Regions from separate parts of the Nocardioides thalensis genome, predicted to be linked through region 1. Evidence: predicted binding sites of a transcription regulator. Region 1 holds the regulator's gene; each other region holds the start of a gene.
What was found. The regulator LexA, encoded in region 1, represses DNA repair genes until DNA is damaged. The targets are predictions, from matches to a motif close to TCGAACANNTGTTCGA.

Region 2: a site for LexA is predicted at 1,997-2,012, ahead of HNR19_RS17410 (alpha-ketoglutarate-dependent dioxygenase AlkB). Genes of this name have one in related genera too.
Region 3: a site for LexA is predicted at 2,153-2,168, ahead of HNR19_RS13065 (SAV_6107 family HEPN domain-containing protein). Genes of this name have one in related genera too.

The regions. Positions count from the first base shown of each region.
Region 1 covers NZ_JACCFP010000001.1:650,521-656,184, forward strand. The annotation lists gene HNR19_RS03185 (ATP-dependent DNA helicase) at 1-1,896, shown strand, start outside; gene HNR19_RS03190 (MXAN_6640 family putative metalloprotease) at 1,929-3,518, opposite strand; gene lexA (transcriptional repressor LexA) at 3,574-4,284, opposite strand; gene HNR19_RS03200 (LysM peptidoglycan-binding domain-containing protein) at 4,596-4,958, shown strand; gene HNR19_RS03205 (PKD domain-containing protein) at 5,126-5,664, opposite strand, start outside.
Region 2 covers NZ_JACCFP010000001.1:3,575,726-3,581,389, reverse strand. The annotation lists gene HNR19_RS17420 (DUF2207 domain-containing protein) at 1-740, shown strand, start outside; gene HNR19_RS17415 (LemA family protein) at 801-1,361, shown strand; gene HNR19_RS17410 (alpha-ketoglutarate-dependent dioxygenase AlkB) at 1,362-1,976, opposite strand; gene HNR19_RS17405 (UTRA domain-containing protein) at 2,099-2,818, shown strand; gene HNR19_RS17400 (hypothetical protein) at 2,827-3,198, opposite strand; gene HNR19_RS17395 (hypothetical protein) at 3,292-3,669, shown strand; gene HNR19_RS17390 (hypothetical protein) at 3,669-4,484, shown strand; gene HNR19_RS17385 (HD domain-containing protein) at 4,498-5,115, opposite strand; gene HNR19_RS17380 (chorismate mutase) at 5,169-5,465, shown strand; gene HNR19_RS17375 (DUF2087 domain-containing protein) at 5,529-5,664, shown strand, end outside.
Region 3 covers NZ_JACCFP010000001.1:2,678,018-2,683,681, reverse strand. The annotation lists gene HNR19_RS22800 (phytoene desaturase family protein) at 1-1,100, opposite strand, end outside; gene HNR19_RS22795 (YbaK/EbsC family protein) at 1,100-1,582, opposite strand; gene HNR19_RS22790 (hypothetical protein) at 1,635-2,081, shown strand; gene HNR19_RS13065 (SAV_6107 family HEPN domain-containing protein) at 2,190-2,675, shown strand; gene HNR19_RS13060 (methyltransferase domain-containing protein) at 2,732-3,448, shown strand; gene dinB (DNA polymerase IV) at 3,698-4,909, shown strand; gene HNR19_RS13050 (DUF3040 domain-containing protein) at 5,061-5,504, shown strand.

The sequences.
Region 1 (5,664 bases):
CTGCTCGTCCAGGCCGGCACCGGCACCGGCAAGTCGCTCGGCTACCTCGTGCCCGCGCTGCTCCACGACCGCCGGGTCGTCGTCGCCACGGCCACGCTCGCCCTCCAGCACCAGCTGGTCGAGCGCGACATCCCGCGGCTGGTCAACGCCGTCGGCTCCACGCCGGGCGTCGACGCGTCGTACGCCGTCCTCAAGGGCCGCTCCAACTACGCCTGCCTGCACCGGATCCGCGAGGGAGCGCCCGACGACCAGGGCGAGCTGATCCAGGCCGAGCAGGCGATGGGCTCGATGGGCAAGAAGGTGCTCGAGCTGCGCGAGTGGGCCGAGGGCCAGCTCGACGTCGACGGTGCGGGGGAGAAGGACGCCGCCCCTCGCCATACCGAGAAGGAGTGGCGCCAGGTCAGCGTCTCCGCGCGCGAGTGCCTGGGCGCGGCGAAGTGTCCCTACGGCGACGAGTGCTTCGCCGAGCGGGCGCGCGAGAAGGCCCAGAAGTCCCACCTCATCGTCACCAACCACTCGCTGCTCGCGATCGACGCGATCGAGGGGATCCCGATGATCCCGGAGTACGACGCGGTGGTCATCGACGAGGCGCACGAGCTCACCGCCCGGGTCACCCAGGCCGCGACCGACGAGCTCTGGGCCTCGGAGGTCGACCGCGCCGCCCGGCGCGCCGCGCGCCACGTCGACGGCAAGGAGGCCGACGACCTGGCCGACGCCGGCGACGCGCTGCGCGCGGCCATCGGCGAAACCTCGTCGGGTCGGCTGCTCAGCGTCCCCGAGGAGCTCGCTGACGCGCTGGTGCTGGTGCGCGACGCCGCCCGTGCCTGCGTCTCGGCGTTCCCGAAGGGCGACGGCGGCGACTCCGGATCGCCCGACGCCGGCCTGACCCAGGCCAAGGGCATGGTGCAGGAGGTCTTCGCCACCGCCGAGCGGATGGCGGCCAACGCCGACACGGACGTCATGTGGCTCACCGAGGGCACCGAGCGCCTCCCACCCCACCTGTGCATCGCTCCGCTCCAGGTGTGGGGCCAGATGCGCGACAAGCTGCTCGCCGACAAGACCGTGGTGATGACCTCGGCCACTCTCATGCTCGGCGGCGACTTCAACGTGATCGCCACCTCCGTCGGCCTCAAGCCGAGTGAACGCCGAACCGGCACACTTCGGGGCGCGAACGGGCACAGTTCGGGGTCCGAGTCGGCAGAGAACGGCGCCGACGCCGAGCCCTGGATCGGCCTCGACGTGGGCAGCCCGTTCGACTACGGCAAGCAGGCGATCCTGTACGTCGCCCGCCACCTGCCGCAGCCCGGCCGCGACGGCCTGGGCAAGGCCCAGCTCGACGAGATCGTGGAGCTGGTCGACGCCGCGGAGGGCCGCACCCTCGGGTTGTTCAGCAGCCGGCGGGCCGCCGAGGCCGCCGCGGAGGAGGTGCGCGCTCGGCTGCCGCACCTGACGACGCTCGCTCAGGGCGACGCGCAGCTGCCCGAGCTCGCGCGGCAGTTCGTCGCCGACCCGCACACCTGCCTGTTCGGCACCCTCGGCCTGTGGCAGGGCCTCGACGTCCCGGGCGACACCTGCCAGCTGGTGCTCATCGACCGGATCCCGTTCCCGCGTCCCGACGACCCGCTGATGAGCGCCCGGCAGCGCGCGGCCGACCAGGCGGGCGGCAACGGCTTCATGCAGGTCGCCGCCACCCATGCCGCGCTGCTCCTGGCGCAGGGGGCCGGCCGCCTGATCCGTACGCACACCGACCGCGGCGTGGTCGCCGTACTCGATCCGCGGCTGGTCACCGCGCGCTACGGATCGTTCCTCAAGGCGAGCCTGCCGCCGATGTGGTCCACCACCGACCCGCAGGTGGTCCGCCAGGCGCTCAAGCGGCTAGCGGGCAAGGTCGGGTAGCCCGGGCCGGTCGGGCCCGGGCGTGCCGAGACCTACGGCGTGACCGCCGCGCTCACCTTCTGCATAACGCCGTCGTCGCGCGAATCGCCCATGCAGCTGTAGTCCGGCATGGGGTAGTTCGAACCGTTCCAACAGTCGAACCGACTGCTTCCGTTGACGATCGTGACCTCGACCCATTTGGTCGCCGCGACGTCGAACGGGATCGGCGCGGCCGCTCCGTCTGCGGTGACGAGGGTCTGCGTCTGCGCACCACTCACCGGCTTGGTGACGATGACCGCGTGGCCACCGGACGGGGTATCGGCGAGGTCGAACGTCAGGTTGAGCATCGACAGAGGGCCAGTCTCGTCTGTCGGCACGTAGCGGACGGTGCGCGCGGTGAGGTGGTCGTAGGAGCGCCCGAAGCCCTGCGTCGCGTCCGGCGCGAGCGAGAACTGGTCGACCAGCGGCGTCCGCGGGTAGCCGTCCTTGTTCTCCGGGTCGGCCGCGACCTCTTGGTACTCCTGCGGGTAGGTCCGCGACGGCTGGCGGTTGCCCGCGGCGAACTTCGCGTACTCGGCCTCCAGGGTGGTGCCGTTGGCCTGGAGCGTCTGCACGACGGAGGCGAGGGAGTACTTCGCCCGGTCCTTGCCGGTCGCGCCGTTCCACATGTCCAGCACCAGGTCGTCCATGCCCGCGACCTTGGTGCCGTAGCGGTCGGTGAGGTAGCGGATGAAGATCCAGGTGCCGTAATGGAACAGCCCGTCGTATGCGAACGTGTCGAGCGACGTGAGCGGGTTGGAGATCGGGCCGTGTGGCAGATAGAAGGCGTTGTCGTTGATGTGGTCGTAGACCTCGTCCTCCGCCCAGGTCGCGGTGGCCTCCATGAACCAGGCGTCCTCGCCGTAATCGTGAGCGAACTGGACGTTGTGGAAGTACTCGTGCGCCGCGGTCACCTTCATATTTTCGAGCGGCGTATGGGCCGGAAACTGCTCACTGCTGTAGTCGTTGTCGAGAACGCAGAAGCCCCACGTACCGCCGTGCTTCGGCGGACGAGGATCGTCGGTCGTGCAGTACCCATACAGGTTGTTCGCGCCGATGTCGCCCAGGTACACGTCGGGCTTTGAATTGCCGCCGCGTCGTCCATCGCGGAACGGCCTGCGATAACCGGCGGCGATGTACTTCTTGTGGACCGCCGTCATGGTCCGTAGAACGTTGCGGACGTACTTGAGACTCCTGACTCCGTGCCGCTCGCTCTGCCGCTTCGTCTGCCAGTGCACGCAGATGACGGACGAGCACTTGCGTTGCGACTTGCTCGGCCGCAGCGGCCGCGCGAGTAGCTGATTCGCCTGCGCCCGCTGCACGCCTGTCAATTGACCTCGGAGGAGCGCGAGGTCGCGGAGCTCAAGGGTGAGTGAGCGAGCGCCGTTCTTGCCTTCCCCGGCGAGCAGGTCCTGGACCCGCTCGAGCGCCTCGATCGCGCGCTGCGCGCGGTGGGGGTTGGCGTCGGGGTCCGGCTCCGCCGCAAGGGTGGTCGCAGCAGGCGTGGGCGTCGCGCTTCCGGGGCTGGCGAGCGCGGGGACGATCAGCCCCAGCGTGCACAGGAGCAGGAGAGCGCGGAGCAGCGGGTGGCTGCGACGTGGCATCAGGCGGCCTTCCGGGTCGTGGACCGAGGACCCGGCCGACCCTACGCCCTGCTGCTCACACGCGCCGAAGTACGGCGGTGACCTTCCCGAGGATCGTCGCGTGGGTGCCGTCGATCGGCTCGAACGCCGGGTTGTGGGGGAGCAGCCAGACCTGGCCGTCCTTGCGCTGGAACGTCTTGACCGTCGCCTCGCCGTCGATCATCGCGGCGACGATCTCGCCGTTCTCGGCGGTGTTCTGCTGGCGGATCACGACGTAGTCGCCGTGGCAGATGGCCGCGTCGATCATCGACTCGCCGCTGACCTCGAGGAGGAACAGCTGGCCGTCGCCGACGAGCTGTTTGGGCAGGGGGAAGACGTCCTCGATGCGCTCCTCGGCGAGGATCGGGCCACCGGCCGCGATCCGGCCGACGACTGGGACGTTGGTGGCGGCGGGGGCCACGTCGCCGATGCCGGTCTCGTCGACGGACGACTCCTCGCCGGCGGAGATCGAGCGGCGCGCGGCCATGATCTCGGGCAGGAACACCTCGAGGGCGCGGGGCCGGTTGGGGTCGCGCTTGAGGTAGCCCTTCTCCTCGAGCACGCGGAGCTGGTGGGCGACGCTCGAGGTGCTGGTGAGGCCGACGGCGGAGCCGATCTCACGCATGCTGGGCGGGTATCCCCGCTCCTCGATGCTGTCCTTGATCGTGGCGAGAACCCGCTGCTGGCGCGGGGTCAGGCCGGTCGCGTCGGGGGGACCGTCGGGAAGCTCGCTGACTTTCTTCGCCATGGCCTGACGGTAACGCGGATCACGCACGACTTCAAACACGTGTTCGAACCGGGCGTGTCGGGTCCAGGGTGGTCGAGTAGCCGGCTCGCCCTGGCGAGCCGGCGTGTCGAGACCCCGACACGCCGTCGAACAAATCTTCGAACAGGTCCTTGATTCGTTCGAACACGTGATCTACCGTCGTACATGCGTTCGATCGAACGTCTGATCGACAGGCTCTCCGGATTGTGTCGGACCCGGTCGGTGGACTCAGACCAACGCACGACAGATCCGAGGTCCTGACCGTCAGGGCCGCTTCCCCCGGAGGTCACCCGATGAGCACCACGACTATCGCCCCGACGCTTCAGCTCCGCCCCGCCAGCCGGGTCCGCCCCGCCTCGCAGGTGCGACTGACCCGCCGCGGCCGGCTGACGATCTTCCTGCTCGGGCTCGCGCTCGCCTTCGGCGCCGGCCTGTGGCTGGCCGCCGGGTCGACCGCGACCCAGGAGCAGGGCGTCGCCGAGGTCGAGGTCGTCACGGTCGACCCGGGTGACACCCTCTGGGACATCGCGGCCGACGCCGCCGTCGACGGCAACGTCGGCGCGATGGTCGACGAGATCCGCGACCTCAACTCGCTCGACTCGAGCATGGTCTACGCCGGCCAGGAGCTGCGCGTCCCGCTGCCTGCCGCTGGTTGAGGTGCGAGGCGCCCCAGCGCCGAGCCTCGAAACCAAGGCACTTGCTTCGTCTGCCACCTCGACCCCGGCGGACGACGGGCCCTCGCCCGGGGCCCAGGGGAAGACGAGGGGCGGGACCGCGCACGGTCCCGCCCCTCGCAACTTTCCCAGGGTGGTCGAGTAGCCCGTCAGCCGGTGAGGATCGGCCGCGCCTCGACGGCCCGGAGCGACTCGGGCGAGCCCTCGATCGTCACCGAGCCCGGCACGGTCTGCCAGGCGCCTCCGTTGACCCGATAGTCGGCGACGTAGGTGGTGTCGAGCCGCGGCCGGTAGGCGCCGGCCTGCAGGTAGTTGTGGGTGATCTGGAGCTTCGGGTACGGCGCGCCCGGGTCGCTGGTGCGGAGCTTCTCGCCGTCATCGAAGTGCCAGGTGTAGGAGTGCACGTCGATCCGCAGGTCGACGCGCTGGCCGAGGAGCGTGACGCTGCGGAACAGCCGCTCCTTCTCCGTGTAGAAGTTCGTCTCGAAGTTGACCAGCGTGCGGCCGTCGGGTGGCTCGATGATCAGGGGGGAGGCCGGCAGCGGGATGCGCCGGAACGCTTGGGCGATCATGCCCGGCGTTGGGCCCTGGAAGACAACGTCGCCGGGGCAATAGAGGTAGTCCCAGAGGGTTTCGCCGTCGGGCGCTTCGATCCACTCGCGGTAGGCGTAGGACCCGTCCGGGCAAA
Region 2 (5,664 bases), 2.9 Mb from region 1:
CTCACGGGTGGGCCGGTCTCGACCACGTCACCACCGGCATCGCGAGCCTCCTGAGCGGACCGGGCACGAGCTTCGTCGCCGGTCGCAAGGACGTCTCGGCCGGCCAGCGGCTCAAGACCGAGATCGACGGATTCAACTCCCAGGTGAAGGCGTGGGCGAGCAGCGAGGGGCTGGTGGTCCGCGCGGGCATGGGCGGGTTCGGCGGCCTGCTCGTGCTCCTCGGCTTCGCCGCGGTGATCGCCATCGCGATCTGGAACCCGCTCGGGATTACGGCGGTCGGGCTGATCCCCGCCGCGTTCGCCGCGGCCGGCGTACCGCTGCTGAAGACGGGTGCCGCGACCAAGCGCACCGCCGCCGGCCGCGAGCTGTGGTCGCGGATCGGCGGATTCAAGCGGATCCTCTCGACGACGTCGGCCGAGGAGCGCTTCGACTTCGCGGGGCGCAAGGAGCTCTACACCGCCTACATCCCGTGGGCAGTGGCGTTCGACTGCGCGGACGAGTGGGCCAAGAAGTACCGCATCGAGACCGGCGAGGAGCCGCCCGCGCCCGCCTACTTCGGCGCGGGCTACGTCGCCGGGGGCGGCGGGTTCGACGTCGACTCGATGGTCGACGACTTCGACTCCACGCTCGGGAGCGCCATCTCGTCGTACGACGCCACCCAGCGCTCGTCGTCCTCCGGCGGGGGCGGCGGCTTCAGCGGCGGAGGCGGCGGCGGTGGAGGTGGCGGCGGCTCCTGGTGAGCCGCCTCCGGGCGCGAAGCGGGCTAGATTGCAACCACCATCCGAGAGAGGGTTCCGCCCATGATCTGGATCATCATCGCCGTCGTCGTCGTCGTCCTGCTGGTCGGGTTCTTCGTCATCGGCTTCAACAAGCTGCGCAAGGCCGACGTCGCGGCCGAGGAGGCGCTGGGCGGCATCGACGTCCAGCTGACGCGACGGGCCGAGCTGATCCCCAACCTGGTGCAGACGGTGAAGGGCTACGCCATCCACGAGCGCGAGGTCTTCGAGGAGATCACGCGGGCGCGCGCCGGCGTGCAGGCCGCTGCCGCGGGTGACAGCGTCCCGGCCAAGGCCGCCGCCGACGCCGAGCTCTCGCAGGCCCTGGTCAGGCTCAACGCGGTCGCCGAGGCCTACCCGGACCTCAAGGCCAACACCAACTTCCTCGACCTGCAGAAGCAGCTCGCGACCACCGAGGACCAGATCGCGTTCGCGCGCCAGTACTACAACGACGCCACGCGCGAGCTCAACGAGTCGGTGCGCACGATCCCGTGGATGTTCTTCTCCGGCGTCGCCGGCGTGAAGGAGCGGGAGTTCTACGACGCGCCGACGGAGCACACCGCCGCCCCGGGCGTGGAGTTCTGATCAGAAGACGTTGAACGGTCGGTACTGGATCGACAGGCGCGGTCCGGCCGAGGCGACCTTGGGCACCGCGTGCTCCCAGGTGCGCTGGCAGCTGCCGCCCATCACCACCAGGTCGCCATGGCCCATCTCGACGGAGATCGAGTCGCCGCCCGCGACCGGTCGGAGCGCCAGCCTGCGCGGGTCGCCGACCGAGACGATCGCGACCATCGTGTCGTGGGTGTTGCCGCGGCCGATGCGGTCGCCGTGCCAGGCGACGCTGTCGCGGCCGTCGCGGTAGTAGCAGCACCCGGCGGTGCGGAACCGCTCGCCGAGCTCGGGCTCGTAGTGGTCGCTGAGCGACTCGCGGGCCGCCTCGAGCACGGGGTGGGGGAGCTGCTCGCCGATCATGTAGGTGTAGACGAGGCGCGGCACGTCGACCACCCGGTCGTACATCTTGCGCCGCTCGGCTCGCCACGGGACGTCGCGCACCAGCGTCGCGAAGACGTCGTCGGCCTCGGGGAGCCAGCCGCGGCACACGTCGACCCACGCGCCCTCGGTCAGCGGCCGCCGCTCGAGGCCGGTGAAGTCGGGGGCGGTGCCGGTCGCTGATCCGAAAAGGGTGGTCTGCACGTCCACCCGACCACGCTAGCACGAGATCGAACACGTGTTCGGGTAGGCCGTGCGGCGCTTTGTTGCGGGCGTGCTGAGAATTCCCGGTTCTCCGGACGCGCGGCCGAGCCGGCCCTAACCTTCCTGGGGTGGAGACGGGACAGCAGGGGGTCGCTGCCCGTCGGGAGCTGAAGCACGTGACGATCCGCGAGTACGTCCGGAATCTGGCACTGGCGTCAGCGCCCGGCGCTCCGGCCCCGTCGGAACGTGAGTTGGTCGACCGGTTCGGGGTCGCGCGGATGACCGTGCGCCAGGCCCTCGACGCCCTCGTGGTGGAGGGCGTGCTCGAGCGCTTCCCCGGCCGCGGCACGTTCGTCGCCCGGCCCCGCCGCGTGCCCACGGGCATCAGCAGCTTCACCGAGGACATGCAGCGCCGCGCCGTGGTCGCGGAGTCGCGCACCCTCATCGCCGACCGCGTGGGCGCCGCGAACGGCGTCGCTCGGGCGCTCGGCATCGGCGTGCGCCAGCCGGTGCTGCACTGGCGCCGGCTGCGCCTGGCCGACGGCCGCCCGGTCTGCCTCTCCGACGCGTTCCTCAACGACACCCTGGTGCCGAACCTCTTCGACGGCGAGCTCCCCGCGAGCCTGTACGACGAGCTCGCCTCCCGCGGCCGCCGCCCCACCTGGGCCGAGGACTCGGTCTCCGCGGGGACCGCGACCGCGGAGGAGAGCGAGCTGCTCGAGATCGACGCGAGCTCGGTCGTGATCCGCCACAACCGCCGCGCCCTGTGGGAGGACATCCCGATCGAGGTGACGCGCAGCGTCTACCCGGCCGACCAGCACACCCTCTGGCTCCAGTTCGGCGACTGAGCGGGCTCTCAGCGGGCGTGCCCGAGCTCCCCGAGCGGCGCGACGGTCACGCCGCTCTCCTCGCAGACCCAGGTCGGGTCGGGACCGCCGAGGTCGGGATCGATGTGCAGCGCATGCACCGGGCTGTCGCCGCAGCGCTCGCAGACCGGCCACCGGCCGGCGGGGTCGTCGGACGGGAGACCGTCGCGCAGCGCGTCCTGCACGTCCTGCGCGACCAGCCCGGCGACGTACGGCTCGCCGTCGCCCCACTGCTCGAGCCACCACCGGCGCTGCGAGCACGCCTCGTCGAGGAGCGAGACTGCGGCCGGCCCGGCCAGGCCGTGGGCCTCGAGGTCGGCCAGCACGCGCGCTCGCGCCGCGAAGATCACGCTCTCGTCCACAGGTCCATTGTGCGGCTGTTTCAAGTCGCGGCGGGTCCGGGCACAGCGCCGGTAGCCGTCGCCGTGCCGGAGGCGACCGACGAGAGGCATCACATGACCGACGACCTCAGTCCCTCGGGCGTCGCCGACGCCGTCGCCAGCGACCTGCTGGCCGACGGCGACATCGACGTGACGTCGTGGACCGACCTCGAGCACCTGCCGCGCGAGATGGACGCGCTCGCGGCCCAGTACGCCGAGATCTTCGGGTACGCCCGCACCTGGGTGTGCCAGCGCGCGGGCTTCGAGCCCAGCCCGGTCTGCCTCCTGCGGCCGCTGGCGGAGCTGATGGACGTGCTCACCAGCGTGCTCGGCACCGTCGAGCGGGTCGGACGCGACCACTGGGACGACCTGCACGACGGGGTGGTGGCCACCACCGCCGACCTGCGGACGGTCGACGCGTGGGTCGCCGACGTGCTGCCGGTGGTGGCCTGATGAGCGACTCGTTCCTCGAGGACCTGACCGGGCGCACCGGCCTGCTCGATGCCGACCCGCTCGAGCTCCCCGAGCCCGACGGCGGCGACCGCACGCTCCGGCACGACCCGGAGTTCGTGGCGCTCGACAACGGACTGTCGGGCATCCGCGACACCATCAACCGCGGCGTCGACGTCCTCAACGGCTTCGGGGCCGGGCTGCCCAAGCTCCCCGAGGGCAGTCTCGAGGACCTCCTGGTCCGGCCGCTCACCGGCGACTACGTGCGCATCCGGCAGAACGCCGCCGCCACCCACCACGTCCGCGACGCGCTCTCGACGTACGGCGGCAACGTGGTGCGGCTCTCGCTCGGCGTCGACCCGCGCTGGGGCGGCGCCGCGGCGTCGTCCTACCTCGTGCGCCTGCAGGTCCAGGCCGTGGCCGCCCGCGGTCTGGGCGAGGTGGTGGCGCGAGGGTCGGTCGTCTTCGACGAGATCGCCGACTACAGCGAGCGCCTTGCCGTGCGCGTCGAGGGCCTGGTGATGGAGCTGGTCGAGCGTGGCCGACGGCTGGTCACCAAGGTGCTGACCCGCCTGCTCGGGCCGGGCGCGGTCGCCCTCGCCGCGGAGATCGCGCTGAAGGGCATCGATGTCGTCACCGACATCGTCGAGGACGTGCAGCGGGTGATCGAGATCGTCGAGACGCTGCTGCGGCTCCGCGACGAGGTGGCGGCGTGGGTCGAGGAGCAGCGCGCGCGGCTCGAGGTGTTCCTCGACCTGCTGGACGTCGTCCTCGGCCGCGGCGCGGACCTCCGGGGCGGCGGTGGAGGCTCCTGGTAGCCGTCGGCGCGGCTCAGCCGATCTCGGCCAGCTCGCGCTCGATGTTGGCCCGCGCCCGCTCCTCCCAGTGCTCGCGGCCGTGGGCCGTGCGGAAGATCAGCGGCCGCTCGAGGAGCGAGGTCAGCACGGCGGTCCGGCCCTTGCGGAAGACCTCGTCGGTCAGGTGGCCGTACTCCGCGCGCACCGCGGCGGCGTACGCGGCGTACTCCGGCTCCGGCAGCGCCAACACCGCGAGGTCGGCGTCGGACAGCGCGCAGCCGTTCGCGTCGCCGGGTGCCGGGTCGTGCGCCTCGGTCAGCCGCACCAGCCGGCACACCTCCGCGACGGTCGCCGAGTCGGTCAGCGGGGGCAGGGTCTCCTCCGCCCACGCCGCCGACCGCTCCTCGGCGTCCCGCTCGCCGTCGTAGACGGCGTCGTGGAACCACGCGGCCAGCTGCACCGGCACCTCGTCGAACGCCACGCCGCCGGCGGCCAGCTCGGCCAGCCGCTCCAGCACGGCGCGCAGGTGGCCGATGCCGTGATAGCTGCGCCCGGGCGCGGTGTACGCCGCCACCAGCTCGTCACGAAGCCCCTCCCCGTCGGGGAGGGGCCACGCTGGCGGAGGTGGTGAGCTCGGTCTGCCCTCGTCCATCCGCCTATTGAAACCCACTGCGCGCAATTGCGCAGGGGCGTAAGGATGGTGCCGTGGACCAGGAGGAGGCACGTCAGGAGCTGCAGCGGCTGCGGTCGAGCATCGACAACCTCGACGCGGCGCTGGTCAACCTGCTCGCCGAGCGGTTCAAGTGCACCGAGCAGGTCGGTCGCCTCAAGGCCCGGGCCGGCATGCCGCCCGCCGACCCGGCGCGCGAGGCCGTCCAGATCGAGCGGCTCCGCGCGCTCTCCGAGAGCTCGGGCCTCGACCCGGAGTTCGCCGAGCAGTTCCTCAACCTGATCATCGCCGAGGTCATCCAGAACCACCGCCAGTTCCTCGAGGAGGTCTGAGGTCCGCCGCCCTGGCCCGGAAATCCGCGTGACCGCCTCCGGCAGGCCGGGCACGATGGGGGCATGGAGGATCGAGAGATGCTCAAGCGGTTCTTCTCTCCCGAGGGGCGGCTGCTGCAGATGCCCACGCGGCACCTCAAGCGGCGGGCCGTGCTGGACCACGTGGCTCAGCGGTTCGAGCCCGGGCTCACGTACGCCG
Region 3 (5,664 bases), 2.0 Mb from region 1:
AGGTCGACCCGGGTGACGATCTGCTCGCGGACGTCGATCTTGTGGCGGGCGAGCGCGTCGGTCATGTCCTCGGCGAGCTTGCCGCGGCCGTGCAGCGTCCACGCCGTCCGGCCCTCGGGGGCGGTGCCGCCGGTGCGGATGGTCAGCAGCGGGTCGGCGTGGATCACCAGCTCCGGCGGCAGCTCGGGGAGCGGGCCCTCCAGCCCGAGGTGCGTGATCACCGGGGGGATCGCCGGCATGGTGCGCTCGACGTGCTTCTCCAGGGTCGGCAGGAAGCGGGGGTCGATGGCCACGACGACCGCATCGGCGTCGTGGCTGCCGGCCGCGGTCGCGACCGCCACGACTCTGCCCTCGCGCACGACCAGGTCGGTCGCCTCGGTGCCGGTGACCACGGTGACGCGTCGGGTCTCGAGCCGCGCGGTGAGCAGCTCGGCGATGCGGCCCATGCCGCCGGGCGGCCGCCACGCGCCGAAGGACTGCTCGAGGTAGAGGTGCACCGCTGCCCACGCCGGCACATTGCGGGGGTCGTGGCCCTCGGCGACCGTCGGGTGCGCGGCGACCAGGCCGAGCCGGTCGTCGCGCAGGTCGCGCCGCAGTCGCTTGTGCAGCGTCTCGCGGGTCTTGAACAGGGAGAGCAGGTCGCGGCCGGGATCCTTGCGGTCCCACGGTGCCTCGACGTAGTTGCGCCGCAGCAGGTCCCAGACGGGTGCGTAGGTGTCGACGTGCTTGGTCCAGGCCTCGCCGAGCCCCGGGTCGAGGGCGTCGAACGCCTCGATCTGCGCGGCGCGCGAGCCGCCGGGCAGCGAGACGGAGGTGCCGTCGGCGAACCGGTGCTCGCGGATCACGGTGAGCGGCTCGAGGTCGCCGCCGAGCTCGTTCTCCAGCGGCCGGCCGGACTTGCGGAACAGGTCGCGCAGCGCCGCCGGCAGCAGGGTGTACGTCGGCCCGGCGTCCCACGTGAAGCCGTCCTGGCTCACCGGCGCCAGCGCGCCGCCGAGCCGGTCGCTCGCCTCGAGCAGGGTCACCTCGTGACCGAGCTTCGCCAGGCGGGCCGCGGCCGCCGTACCTCCGAGGCCGCCGCCGACGACGACGATCCGCATCAGGCGTCGGCCTCGACGTTGATCGCGGTGGCGCCGGTGAGCTTCTGGAGCTCCTCGTAGGTCGTCGAGAACACGGCCGCGGGGTGACCCGCGGCGGCCCAGATCACGTCGTACCGCTCCAGCCAGGTGTCGAGGTACGTCGGCACCGGGGCCGGGTGCGCGAACGGCGAGACGCCGCCGATCACCTGACCGGTGTGGGCGCGCACGAACTCGGGCTTGGCCCGCTTCAGGGTCGGTACGCCGATGCGCGCCGCCGTGGCGGGCACGTCGACGCGGTGCGAGCCCGACGTCAGGATCAGCACGGGGGAGCCGTCGGCGTCGAAGAGCAGGCTGTTGGCGATCGCGCCGACCTCGCAGCCGAGCGCCTCGGCGGCCAGTGCGGCGGTGTGGACGGCATCGGGCAGAATGACGATCTCGCCGGTCCCGCCGAGACGCTGGTGCTCCTGACGGAACAGGGTGATCGAGGGGTGGTCGGCCGACATGGGCCGACCCTATCGGGGGTCTCGCCGGCACAGGCTGCAGTGGAGGGTGTGGATGACGAAGCGACCGGCAACGGTGGACCTGGCGTGCTACCTGCTCTGGCTGCTCGTGGCGGCCGGCCTGGTGGTCAGCATCCTGGTCGTCGTACGCCGTGACACCCTCGCGGAGGCCTGGGCCCCCGAGCCCTCGGGCGACAGCGCGCTCCAGCCCGTCGACTTCGTGCCCGTCATCCTCGTGCTCTACCTCGTCGTCGCGCTGACGGCGCTGACGCTGATCCCGCTGATGCGGCACGGCCACAACTGGGCCCGTCACTCGCTGGCGCTGATGTCGATCGGGATCTTCCTGTCCACGGCCGCGACCGTGCGCACCGGGCCGCCGCCGATGGTCCGCGGAAGCGCGATCGCGGCCGCCGCGATCGCCGCTGTCACCGTGGTGTTCCTCTGGCACCCGGACAGCCGCCGGTTCGCGCTGAGCGCCGGCGACGACGACCAGGACGACTGAGACGGCGGACGCACCCGGCTCCGGCACGACCCTTGACGTCGTGTCGGGGGAGCGGTGTACCTTGATGGTGTTCGAACAAATGTTCGAACACGACGAAGGGGAACCGTCATGGACCAGCCCGTCCTCCCGCCGACCGCAGCACCCGCCCAGCCGGGGCCGCACGCCCTGCCCGCGACCACGCATTCGTACCTCATGCGGGCGGCAGAATCGCTCAGCGAGGCGGTGGGCGCCCGCGACGTGCCCACCCGCTACGCGTGCGCCCACGTCGCCGCTCTGAGGTCCGCCGCCGCGCTGCTCGCTGCGCGAGCGCGGCCCGAGCCCAGCCGACCGGGCGGGCGGCGCCGCCCGCAGCGCAACGCGTGGGTGCTGCTGACCGAGGTCGCGCCCGAGCTCAGCGAGTGGGCCGTCTACTTCGCCGCGGGCGCAGCCAAGCGCGCCGCGGCCGAGGCCGGCTCGACCCGTGCGGTCACCGAGCGTGAGGCCGACGACCTGGTGCGGGAGGCCGACCGCTTCCTCGCGGTGGTCGAGCAGTCGCTCGGCCTGACGCCGCACGTCCCGCTCGGCAACCGGCTCGCCGGGCGCGCCGCGGGCTAGCGGGCTTGGGGGGCGTCGGTCGTGGCGGTGCTCAGCAGTCTCCTAAGGTGGCTGCCATGGTCACCGGTGAGCGCCGCGGCTCTGCCCGCACCGCGGTCGTGTGGGATGCCCTCGGCCCGATCCTCGAGGGCGGCGCCCGTCACGTCGTCGACATCGGCGGCGGCACCGGAGGGTTCGCCGTCCGGATCGCCGAGGGCGGCCACCGGGTCACCGTCGTCGAGCCCAGCCCCGACGCGCTCGCGGCCCTCGGCCGCCGCGCCCGCGAGGCCGGTGTCGACGTCGTCGGACACCAGGGCGACGTCTCCGACCTCCCGGCGCTCGTCGGCGCCGACAGCGCCGACGTCGTGCTGTGCCACGGCGTCCTCGAGGTGGTCGAGCCGGCCGACGCTCTGGCCCGGATCCGCGAGGTGCTCCGCCCCGGCGGCACCCTCAGCCTGCTCGTCGCCAACCGCCACGCGGCCGTCGTCGCCCGCGCGATGGCCGGCCACTTCCACCAGGCCCACGAGCTCATCGACGACGCCGCTCCCGCGGCCCGCGGCCGCGGCCCCGCCGCCCGCCGCTACACCGCCGACGAGCTGCGCGACCTCCTCGCCACCGCCGGCTTCGACGTCCGCGCCACCCACGCCGTTCGCGTCTTCGCCGACCTCGTCCCCGGCTCCGTCCTCGATCTCGAGCCCGGCTCCACCGCCGCCCTCACCGACCTCGAGCGCGCCGTCGCCGAACGCCCCGAGTTCCTCCCCCTCGCCACCCAGCTCCACGTCCTCGCCGGCTGACCCCAACCCCCACCACCACCCCCAGCACCGCATCCGCCGCGGCCCGACCGCCCGGCCGAAGCCGGGCGCGCGGGCGCCAGAACCCGAGGTGGTGGGTGGGGGATCCGGGCGATTTCGCGACGACGCGCCGGCGCCCCGACCACCGCGGCGCCCAGCCACAGAGCGCCGCAGCGCGGCGGAGCGAGCAAGCCCGGAGCACCCACCCACCACCTCGGGCCCTATGGCACCCACGGACCCGGGCGACCGGCCATGACCCAACCCACCAACCTCCTCCACGTCGACATGGACGCCTTCTACGCCTCCGTGATGATCCGCGACCGCCCCGACCTCCACCACGTCCCCGTCATCGTCGGCGGCGGCCACCGAGGCGTCGTCCTCGCCGCCAACTACCCGGCCCGCGCCTACGGCGTCCGCTCCGGCATGTCCGGCTACGAAGCCCGCCGGCTGTGCCCCAAGGCGGTCGTGATGCCGCCCGACTTCGAGCTGCTGGTGCCGGTCTCGAAGGCGATCCGTGAGACGTTCCGCTCCTTCACGCCCGTGGTCGAGGTGGTCTCGCTCGACGAGGCGTTCCTCGACGTGCGCGGGGCCGCGCGGCTGTTCGGGCCGCCCGAGGCGATCGCCCAGCGGATCCGGTCGCGGATCCGCGCCGAGCACGGCATCCCGTGCTCGGTGGGCATCGCCCGCTCGGTCTCGGTCGCCAAGCTGGCGAGCCGGCGCGCGAAGCCCGACGGGGTGCTCACGATCCCGCCCGAGCGATTCGTCGAGATGGTGCACCCGCTCGACGTCGGCGAGCTGTACGGCGTGGGGGAGTCCACCCGCGAGCGACTGCACAAGCTCGGCCTCATCACCGTCGGCGACGTCGCCAAGTTCCCGGTCGACCAGCTGCGCCGGATGCTGGGCCGTCATCTCGGCGGCCATCTTCACTCCCTCGTGTGGGGCACCGACCGCACCGAGCTGCACCCCGGCGGCGCCGGCACCTGGGGGTTCGGCGAGGGCACGCCCGAGGGGAGCATGGGCTCCCAGCACACGCTGGCCGCCGACGTGCGCGACCGCGACGACCTCCTTCGCGAGCTGCTGCGGCTGTCGTCGCGGGTGGCCGCGCGGCTCCGCGCAGCCGACAAGATCGGCACGACGGTCGCGATCACGATCCGCTACTCCGACTTCCGCACGATCAGCCGCTCCCGCAAGCTGCCCGAGCCCACTGACGTCACCCAGGACGTCTACGACACCGCGGTCCTGCTGCTCGACGCCCTCGGCCACTGGGCTCCCGACGTGTCCCGCCCACCCGCCGTCCGCCTGGTCGGCGTGCGGGTCGAGGGACTGCGGCGACGCGTGCCCGAGGCCGGCCGCCAGCTCGCCCTCGGCGAGCGCGACCCCGGCTGGCCCGACGCCGACCGGGCGATCGACCGGGCGACCGGGAGGTTCGGCCACACCGCTGTCAGGCGGGGCAGCCTGCTCTGAGCGGGGATGGGTACTGGCCCACACGAGGCATGCTGCACCACCGACCGGGCATGATCGATCCCAACCGGACACGATTTGTCCGTACCGTCTACCGCGGGCGGGGACGGCTGCCTACACTTGGTTGAAGACCGAAGGACGCTTGGAGGAACAGGTGCCACTCTCAGAAGAGGAGCTGCGACTGCTCGAGCAGATGGAGCGCGCCCTCGTCGCTGAGGATCCGAAGTTCGCCTCCACCCTGCGCGGCACCACGATGCGCCAGGCGGCCCGCCGCCGCGCGATCCTCGCCGGCCTCGGTTTCGCGATCGGCATCGCCGTCCTCATGGGCGGCGCCATCAGCGGCTGGTGGCAGATCGGCATCGTCGGCTTCGTGATCATGCTCGTCTCCGCGACCGTGGCCCTCAGCGCCCTGCGCGGCCAGCGGCCCGGTGCGCAGCCTGCCGCCGCCGAGAGCAGCCACCCGTCCGGCTTCGGCGTCATCCAGGGCGGCAAGGCCTCCAGGCGCAGCCACCACCACCGCCCGTCGCGCGGCTCCGGCTCGTTCATGCAGCGCGTCGAGGAGCGGTGGCGTCGCCGCCGCGAGGGCGGCGGGTTCTGATTTGATTCTGGCCGAGCGTGTCGCCCGACGCCGCTCGCCGCACGGGCCCTCGCAAGCTCGGCCCCGCGGGGTTCGCGCCGTGCCGCTTCGCGGCTGGGGCGCCACGCTGCCGGCCCCGCAGTCGAGGTGATCTCGGCTTGCTGCTGTTCGGCGGCAAGAC